Regions from separate parts of the Thauera sp. AutoDN2 genome, predicted to be linked through region 1. Evidence: predicted binding sites of a transcription regulator. Region 1 holds the regulator's gene; each other region holds the start of a gene.

Region 1 (3,276 bases):
CAGGACGCGGACCCAGAATGCCGTGCTGGCTGCGCACCGCATCGCTGGACGTGCGGAGCGCGTGGTCATCCTTGACGAAGCCGAAGGCAGCGACACCCTGGCCGACGCGCTCGGCGTGAGCGAGGGTACCGACTTACTGCAATTGCTCGATGGCCGCACCCGGCTCTCGGGCATCCTCCAGACGGTCCCCGGGCTGGTCGGGCGCGTGCCTGTGGCCGCGGCCGCGCTGGCGCTGCCCTTGCTCGATGAGGCGCGCAGGGCCTGCCTGGTCGAGGCGCTGCGTATCCTGCACCGCCATGCGAGCTTCGTGCTCGTGCATGCAGCGGCGGAGTCGGTGGCCGAGCCGTCCCCCTTCGTGCAGGCTGCACCGCGCCGGCTGGTCGTGGCCGAGGCGAGTGCAAGCGGCGCGACTGACGCCTACCGGAGCATCAAGGGCCTCGCCGCGGCGGGCGCCGGTTCCGTGCATGTCGCCGTGTGCGGTGCACGCGGGCGCGCTGATGCGGCGGCGTTCTTCCGCAGTCTCGAGGCGCTGGTGGTTCGCCATGTAGGCGTTCCCCTTGCCTGGCTGGGTGAACTCGAGCGCGATGACATCGCCGCCGGGCTGCGCCAGCCACTGGAATTGTCCCAGCCCGAAGCCGGGGCTGCCTTCCTGCGCCGAGTGGCCGGCCTTGCTGCAGCTCGCAGCGTGTCCGGAACACGGATTGCCAGGCGGGTCGGTCCATGAGTGTGAAATATCCCGCTGGTAATGCCGTCGGCGCTGCCGGACAATTAGGGCCTCCAATGACCGGAAGCGGTGGGCTCCGGAGCCCGCGCCGCAAGACCATACAGGCCCAGTGGATGTACGACGCAAACGGTAATCTCGACAAGGCGAGCCTGGTCGAGGCCTATGCCCCCCTCGTGAAGCGCATTGCCTTCCAGCTCATGGCGAAGCTGCCTGCGAGCGTGGACGTGGATGACCTGATCCAGAACGGGATGATGGGGCTGCTCGATGCCCTGGGCCGTTACGAGCACGGACTGGGCGCCCAGTTCGAGACGTACGCGGTGCAGCGCATCCGCGGCGCAATGCTGGACGGCCTGCGTGACAATGACTGGCTGCCGCGCAGCCTGCGTCGAGACATGCGCCGGATCGAGGCAGCGATCCATGAACTGGAGCAGCAGTGCGGCCGCTCGCCCACCGAGTCCGAACTCGCCGAAGCGCTCGAAATGTCGCTGGACGACTACCAGCGCATGCTGCAGGACGCGCGTGGGCACCAGCTCGTCTACTTCGAGGATTTCAACCGGGAGGAGAGCGATGACTACCTCGATCGCCATCTGGCCCAGGACGACGCCAACCCGCTCAGTTTGCTCGAGGACGCGGACATGCGCCGGCGACTGGTCGGCGCGATCGAGCATCTGCCCGAGCGCGAGCAGATGGTGATGGCCCTGTATTACGACGAAGAGCTCAACCTGCGCGAGATCGGCGAAGTGCTCGGAGTGACCGAATCCCGCGTCTGTCAGTTGCACAGCCAGGCCGTCGCACGCCTGCGCGCATCCATCTTCGAAGGCGGGGCAGGGCGGCCAGCGGCACGCCGGCGGGGGCGTCCCCCGAAGCAGAAAGCGGCGAACTGATCATGCATGCTGTGCTGACGGCCAGACCCGATCATGGATAAGACCAGCCTTTTCGGCCTCGCCCTCGGTCTCGCCGCGATCGTGCTCGGGCAGATGCTCGAAGGCGGGCATCTGTCGTCGCTGTTCCAGCCCACGGCCTTTCTGATCGTGGTCGGCGGCACCCTTGGCGCAGTGATGCTGCAGAGTCCCCTGCGTACCTTCGTCGATGGCATGCGCATGGTGCGCTGGGTGTTCGTTCCGCCCGCGGTCGATCAGCAGGCCGTGATCGAACAGGTGTCGGGCTGGAGTCACGCCGCACGCAAGGAGGGCTTGCTGAATCTGGAGCGCCAGGTCGATGGACTGAGCGATCCCTTCATGCGCAAGGGTCTGCAACTACTCGTCGATGGCATCGACCCGCAGCGCCTGCGTGAGTTGCTGGAGGTGGAGATCGGCGTGCGCGAGGCGCAGATGCGGCAGTGTGCCCGCATCTGGGAGGCGGCCGGCGGCTACGCGCCCACCATCGGCATCCTGGGCGCCGTGATGGGTCTGATCCATGTGATGGAGAACCTCTCCGATCCCTCGCGCCTCGGTGCAGGCATCGCGGTGGCTTTCGTCGCCACGATCTACGGCGTCGGTTTCGCGAACCTGGTGTTCCTGCCCATCGCCAAGAAGCTGACCGCCCACATCGCGATGCTCACCACGCAGCGCGAGATGTTCGTCGACGGGCTGATCGGGATCGCCAATGGCGACAACCCGCGCATCGTCGCCAGCCGCATGCAGGGCTACGTGGTCTGACGCGGACACAACGGACATGAGGCGCAGGCGCAGACACGAAGAAGAGCATGAGAACCACGAGCGCTGGCTCGTCTCCTATGCCGACTTCATCACCCTGCTGTTCGCGTTCTTCGTCGTGATGTACTCGCTGTCCTCGGTGAATGAAGGCAAGTACCGGGTGCTCTCCGATTCCATGGTGCAGGCTTTCCGCAATGTCACCGTCAATGAAAGCGGCGAGCAGGTGATTCTGCCCACCACCAGCCTGATGCCGACAAGGCCGATCACTCAGGCAGGTCCGCCCGCGACCGAGGAGGTGGTCGAGCAGCGTCGTCGCGAGGTTGCCCGGCAGATGCGCGACATGGCGGAAGAGATCCGTCGCGTGCTGTCGCCCCTGACCCAGTCGGGGCAGGTGAATGTCACCGAGGGTGCCTTCGGCGTGAGCGTCGAGATCAACGCCAGCCTGCTCTTTGGCGCGGGCGAAGCCGTGCTTGGCGCGCAGGCGGCCTCGGCGCTGCAGGCCGTGGCGCAGGTCCTGGCGCCTGCTGGATTTCCGATCACGGTCGAAGGGCATACCGACAACGTGCCCATCAATACTTTCCGCTTCCCCTCGAACTGGGAACTCTCGGCGGTGCGCGCCTCCACCGTGGCGAGGCTCTTCATCGACAACGGCGTGGCGCCCGACCGCCTCACCGCAGCCGGCTATGCCGACCAGCGCCCGGTTGCGGACAATGCCAGCGACGAAGGGCGTAGCCGCAACCGGCGCGTCACCGTGCTGATCGAGTCGCGCACCGCAGACCTTCTGCCGGAGCCGGGCCCGACCACGATCCCTCCGGACGACCCGATCCGGTCGATCCTGCCAGGCAATCCGGAGGGCTGACCCTGACCAAGGCGGTTGCCCATCCCACTGTACACCTC
Region 2 (3,276 bases), on a different contig from region 1:
GGACAACTTCAAGTCGATCAACGACACCCATGGTCATGACATCGGCGACATCGCGCTGCGTCTGGCCGCGGAGGCGGTGCGCAAGGCCTTGCGCGTGCAGGACGTGGTGTGTCGTACCGGGGGGGACGAGTTCCTCGTGCTGTGCCTGGATGCAGATCTTCCCGCTGCCTGTGCCATGGCTCAGCGGGTATGCGAGTCCGTGCGGGCGACTGTGCTGGCGTCCGACATGCCGAAGCTGAACTTGAGCGTAAGCGTAGGCGTGGCGGAGCGGACCGTCGACATGAGTACCCCGGAGGCGCTCGTCCAATGCGCGGACCGTGGCGCGATCCGCGCGAAGCAGCACGGCCGCGACCGGGTCGTTGCGCCGCAGCGCGAGCGGCAGCCGGCTGCGGCCACCCAGGTTTGATCGGCCGGTGGAACTGCGGATGTTGCTGGCGAGCGACAGTCAAGGAGCACGATCGGGCGCGAATCGTGACTTTGTTACTTGCTGTTGCTCAGAAAGTACTTTAAGTTCGGGGCCATTCGTCCCTGAACGGGATAGGAAGTGATGGAGCGACCAGATTTTCAGGCCGAAATCCGCGAGTTGAATCTCGCCTACCTCATGCTCGCGCAGCAGATGTTGCGCAGCGACAGGGCGACGGCGCTGTTCCGGCTCGGGATCGGTGATGAACTGGCCGACCTGATCGAATCCATGTCGGCAGCGAAGCTGGTTCGGATGGCGTCCTCGCAGACCCTGATCCCCTGCTTTCGCTTCGATGACGCGCAGATCGCCCGGCTGATGTCGGGCGAGGGGCGCGACGCCACCAGCGCAAGCCTGCATGCCGCGATTCTGGCCGCAGGGCGGGCAGCTGGAGAGACGCCATGAGGAGTCGGTAATGAAGAACAAGAGTGTCATCGAGGAAGCTGAGGACGTCCGCCGCGCGGTGGAGATGGTGCAACTCGGCGCACGCATGCAGATGCTCGAGGTCGAAACCCGCCTGAGCCGTGAGAAGCTGCTGAAGATCTACAAGGAAGTGCGCGGCGCATCGCCCCCCAAGGGTATGCTGCCTTTCTCCACCGACTGGTTCATGACCTGGCAGCCGAACGTGCACTCCTCGCTGTTCATGAGCTACCACCGCTTCTTTACCGGGCGTGGCGGCGTGCAGGGGCTGGAAGCGACCCTCAAGGCCTATCACCTTTATCTTGACCACATCGAGAGCACGGCGATGGAGCCTGTGCTCAGCCTGACGCGGGCGTGGACGCTGGTGCGCTTCTTCGATGCGGATCTGCTGCAAAGCGCGGCCTGCACCTGTTGCGGTGGACAGTTCGTTGCGCATGCGCATGATCCGGTCCAGGACTACGTGTGCGGGCTGTGCAACATGCCCTCGCGCGCAGGTTCCTCGCGCAAGAAGGTCGGTACCCGCAAGGCGGTTTCGCGCACACGTCAATCGGCGAAGCAGGTCGAGACCGCCTGACGGGGCTGCACTGCATGTCGCGGCGCCGGGCCGCGAATACCGATATGGGCCGCACTGGAGACAGGCGGCCCTTGTTCGTTGTGGCGTTGCGTCATCCGGTGGCGCAGCGACGCCTGCTCCGCGTATCGTTCGTGCCGCGTAACGGGATCGGGCGGGACGCTCAAGTTCCGTCCAGTACGGTCGTTACTGCCGTCAGAGACCGATCGGCCCTTCCGCGCACCGGGCCCTTTCCATGGAGTAAGCGGTGTTCCTGATCATTGGTTACGTCATCATCCTCGCAGCCTCGCTCGGCACCTACGCGGTGCACGGCAGCCTCGCCGCGCTCTGGGTGCCGATGGAGTACCTCGCCATCATCGGCCTGATGATCGGCGGTTTCGTTGCCGGCAACGGGCCCAAGGCGGTCAAGGCAACGCTTGGCTCGCTGTCGCTGGCCGTCAAGGGCTCGAAGTACAACAAGGCGCTCTACGTCGATCTGCTCTCGCTGCTGTTCGAGATTCTCGCCAAGGTAAGAAAGGAAGGCCTGATGTCGATCGAGAACGACATCGAGAATCCCGAATCCAGCCCGATCTTTGCCAAGTACCCGAGCGTGGCTGCGGATCACCATGCCGTCGAGTTCATGACCGACTACCTGCGCATGATGGTGGGCGGCAACCTCAACGCCTTCGAGATCGAGAACCTGATGGACATGGAGATCGAGACCCACCACCAGGAGGCGCACCAGGCGCCGCATATCGTCGCCAAGGTGGCTGATGCGCTTCCGGCGTTCGGTATCGTGGTCGCGGTGATGGGCGTGGTGAACGTGATGGGTTCGGTCGGCCAGCCGCCAGCGGTGCTGGGCAAGATGATCGGCGGCGCGCTCGTTGGTACCTTCCTCGGCATTCTGCTTTCGTACGGTTTCGTGGCGCCGATCGCCAGCCAGCTGGAGCAGAAGGTGGAGGAAAGCGGCAAGATCTACCAGGTCATCAAGGTGGTGCTGCTTGCGAGCATGAACGGCTATGCGCCGCAGGTCGCGGTGGAGTTCGGCCGCAAGGTGCTCTACGCGTCCGATCGTCCGGGGTTCCTCGAGCTCGAGCAGGAAATCAAGAGCCGCAAGGGTTGAGCCGATGGCCGCGTACCGAACACTCCTTCGCGCCGCTGAGCGGCCGACGACCGAGGCCTCGTCCGGGAGCATGCCGTGAGCGACGATACCCAGCAGCCAATCGTCGTCAAGCGCATCAAGAAGGGCGGCGGGGGCCACCACGGTGGTGCATGGAAGATCGCGTATGCGGACTTTGTCACGGCGATGATGGCCTTCTTCCTGCTGATGTGGCTGCTCGGCTCGACAGCGCAGGGCGATCTGGAGGGGATCGCCGACTACTTCCAGAATCCGCTCAAGGTCGCGATGCAGGGGGGCGAGGGCACCGGCGACAGCTCCAGCATCATCCAGGGTGGTGGCGAGGATCTGTCGCGCAAGGTGGGGCAGGTACGGCGCGGTGACACGCCAAACACGCGCTCGATCAACATCGACGCGGCGCCATCGCGCGCGAAGCATGGGGCGGATGGGGCGGTCGAGGCCGCGGCGCGGCGCGAGCGGGCGCAGCTGATCGACCTGAAGGGCAAGCTTGAGGCCATCATCGAGGCCAACCCGACCTTGCGCCAGTTCAAGAACCAGATCCTGCTCGATATCATCAAGGACGGCCTGCGCATTCAGCTCATCGACGCGCAGAACCGGCCGATGTTCACGACCGCGAGCGCAGAGTTGCGGCCCTATACGCGCGAACTGCTGCGCGAGATTGCGAAGGCCCTGAACGACGTGGAGAACCGCCTGAGCATGTCCGGGCAT
Region 3 (3,276 bases), on a different contig from region 1:
CTCTCCAAGCTGGCGAGTTGGTCGTCGAAGATCGCCTTGCTCTCGAACAGCAGGCGGCCGATCAGCGTGCTCTTGCCGTCGTCCACACTTCCGCAGGTGATGAAGCGCAGTGTTTCCTTGTTACGCTGGCCATCCAGAAACGCGGCGATGTCTTGTGCTTTGAGGGTACTCATCAGAAGTAGCCCTCCTGCTTCTTCTTTTCCATGGAACCTGGCACATCCGAATCAATCAGCCGGCCTTGTCGCTCTGAACTGCGGGCGTTGAAGGTTTCGGCAATCACCGCTTCAAGCGTGTCTGCACCGCTCTCGATCGCAGCAGTCAGCGGCCAGCAGCCCAGGGTACGGAAACGCACCTTACGCATTTCCACCTGCTCATCCGGCGCAAAAGGAAAGCGCTCGTCGTCCACCATGATCCACTGCCCCCCGCGTTGAACCACCGGGCGCTCAGCAGCCAGGTACAAGGGCACGATGGGGATGCTTTCCTCGTGGATGTACTGCCAGATATCCAACTCCGTCCAGTTGCTGATCGGAAACACACGGATGGTTTCATCCGGTTGGATGCGGGTGTTGTAAAGGCTCCACAGCTCTGGGCGCTGCGCCTTCGGGTCCCAGCGGTGGCCTGGTGCGCGAAAGCTGAACACGCGCTCCTTGGCGCGGGACTTTTCCTCGTCGCGGCGCGCCCCTCCGAATACCACGTCAAAGCCGTGAGCATCCAAGGCCTGTTTGAGAGCCTGGGTTTTCATCACATCGGTATGGTAGTTGCTGCCGTGCGAGAACGGCCCTACGCCCTCGGTCAACCCTTGCGGGTTGGTGTGGGTGATCAGTTCCATACCCGACTCCTTCACCATGCGATCGCGGTGCGCGTACATGGCGGCAAACTTCCAGCCGGTGTCCACATGCAGCAGCGGAAACGGCGGCGGACCAGGGTAGAAGGCCTTGCGGGCCAAGTGCAGCATGACCGAGCTGTCCTTGCCGACGGAGTACATCATCACCGGGTTGCGCGCAGTCGCCACTGCCTCGCGGATGATTTCTATAGATTCGGATTCGATAATCTTCATGTGCAAGTACCCGTTCATGATGGACTTTGCTGCGGACTTGCGAGCGTCGCACCCCGTAGCCTACCTCTTACATCCAAAGCTGCGTACGCAGGGCATCCACGGCCACATCCCACACCTCATCGCTTACCACCCGCACCACTTTGCCCTGCGGTACAAGCGTTCAGCCACCGGCAATATCCCACGCTCAACGCGGCAAGACCGGCAAGGTTTGCCGAATTGGCACCAATAAACCGGCATTTTCCGGCCTTTGCGCGCCTCGCCGCCCCACTAGAATCGGTCTCGTCTGCTTGGCACGATATTCGCTAAGAGACTGCCAAGCACGACCACGTTCTGCCCCGGATCTGGCATTCCGACAACGCTGGCCGTACTGCAAAACGCAACGGACACCCTCGGAGATCAATCATGGCTCAAGTCATCAACACCAACGTTCAGTCGCTCAATGCGCAGCGCAACCTGAATACCTCAGCCGGCTCGCTCGCGACCTCGCTGCAGCGCCTGTCCTCGGGTCTGCGCATCAACAGCGCAAAGGACGACGCGGCGGGTCTGGCGATTTCGGAGCGCATGACTTCGCAGATCCGCGGACAGGATCAGGCCCGGCGCAACGCCAACGACGGCATCTCGCTTGCACAGACGGCTGAAGGCGCCTTGCAATCCGCGGGTGATGTGCTGCAGCGCATCCGCGAACTGGCGGTGCAGTCCTCAAACGCTACCAACTCCGCGTCCGACCGTCAGGCGCTGAATGCCGAGGTGAATCAGCTCACGGCCGAACTCGACCGCATCGCCAAAACGACCGAATTCAACGGCTCCAAGCTGCTCGACGGCACCTTCGGCACCGCAACCTTTCAAGTCGGCGCCAACGCAGGTCAGTCGATTTCAGCGACGACCGCAAACTTCTCCACCAACCAGTACGGCAACTACCGGATTGGCTCTACGGTGGCCGCGGACGCAGGCGCCAAGGGCGACCTCACCACGGGCAGCACCGCAAACGCGATCGCCTCCAACGCGGCGGCAACCAGCCGTGTCGCCGGCGGTGCAATCACCATCAGCGGCGCCACCGGTTCGGCCGCAGTCACGATCACCGGGGGAGATTCCGCGAAGAAAGCGGCTGAACTGATCAACGGTCAGACCGGCACTACTGGCGTCAAGGCCTCGGCCAAGACCGAGATCGACGTGACCGCGATGGCGGCCAACACGTCGTACAAGTTCGACCTCACCTCCGACAACTCGACTGCAGTTACCGTCTCCTTCACCTTGGGCGCTGCGGTGGATAAGGACGGCTTGGCATCCGCCGTGAATTCCTTCAACGATATCGCCTCCAAGACCGGCGTTACTGCCCGCGTCAACGATGCTGGCAATGGCATCACGCTACTGAATGCAAGCGGCGAAAACATCACCATCGCGAACGCGGCGAGCGGCTCGGCGACCGCGACCGTCGGCGGCACCTCGACAGCCGCAGGAGCGACCGCAGTCGCCACAGGCCAACTGATCCTCGACTCCGAAAAATCCTTCAGCGTTGCTGCTGCAAACACGACCGATTTCTTCACCGCAACGGCAGCCGCAGGTCAGTTGCAGAAGGTCAGCGATCTGGATGTGAGCTCGGTCGATTCTGCGCAGCGAACGCTAGCGATGGTCGACTCCGCACTCGCAGCGGTCAACGGGCAGCGCGCCAAGTTCGGCGCCCTCCAGTCCCGATTTGAAACCACTATCGCAAACCTGCAGATCTCGTCTGAAAACCTGTCGGCATCGCGCTCCCGGATTCGGGATACCGATTTCGCGGCCGAGACCGCGAACCTGACCCGCGCGCAGATCCTGCAGCAGGCAGGTACGGCGATGCTATCCCAGGCCAATGCGCTGCCGCAGCAGGTTCTATCGTTGCTACAGGGTTGATCCGAGCACCTGCGCAACTTATCAAAGAAGGCCCGTTCGCACGGGCCTTATTTTCATGCCGAGGGGCTTTACAATTCGACTTGACGCACAGCGCTTGCAACCCCGAATATACTCGCGATTCCCGAAATCCATCATAGATAGAAGCACGGATTTCCCAGTTCTATCGAAGTTGCGGTGATTCCCAGAGTTGTATTGGAATCGCATTCACGATTGAACCCGAGATCGATTGAGTCGACAAGATGCACTCTTCTAGGAAGCGTCGCTGCGTCCTTCATATTGGGACATCCAAGACTGGATCCCCCATTGACAGCGCGCCTCGAAAAACTGCGCAT

What was found. The regulator FliA, encoded in region 1, starts transcription of late flagellar genes. The targets are predictions, from matches to a motif close to CTAAAGTTNNNNNNNNNNNNGCCGNTA.
Region 2: motA (flagellar motor stator protein MotA) is a predicted target of FliA. The motif match lies at 1,614-1,640, and genes of this name have one in related genera.
Region 3: ACPT9U_RS09910 (flagellin) is a predicted target of FliA. The motif match lies at 1,259-1,285, and genes of this name have one in related genera.

The regions. Positions count from the first base shown of each region.
Region 1 is NZ_JBNCAR010000008.1:46,773-50,048, reverse strand. It holds gene ACPT9U_RS06870 (MinD/ParA family ATP-binding protein) at 1-724, shown strand, start outside; gene ACPT9U_RS06865 (RNA polymerase sigma factor FliA) at 838-1,608, shown strand; gene ACPT9U_RS06860 (flagellar motor protein) at 1,642-2,382, shown strand; gene motD (flagellar motor protein MotD) at 2,399-3,238, shown strand.
Region 2 is NZ_JBNCAR010000030.1:14,064-17,339, forward strand. It holds gene ACPT9U_RS14240 (sensor domain-containing diguanylate cyclase) at 1-406, shown strand, start outside; gene flhD (flagellar transcriptional regulator FlhD) at 548-865, shown strand; gene flhC (flagellar transcriptional regulator FlhC) at 876-1,454, shown strand; gene motA (flagellar motor stator protein MotA) at 1,699-2,553, shown strand; gene motB (flagellar motor protein MotB) at 2,629-3,276, shown strand, end outside.
Region 3 is NZ_JBNCAR010000014.1:70,418-73,693, forward strand. It holds gene cysN (sulfate adenylyltransferase subunit CysN) at 1-173, opposite strand, end outside; partial or broken gene cysD (sulfate adenylyltransferase subunit CysD) at 173-1,084, opposite strand; gene ACPT9U_RS09910 (flagellin) at 1,460-2,944, shown strand.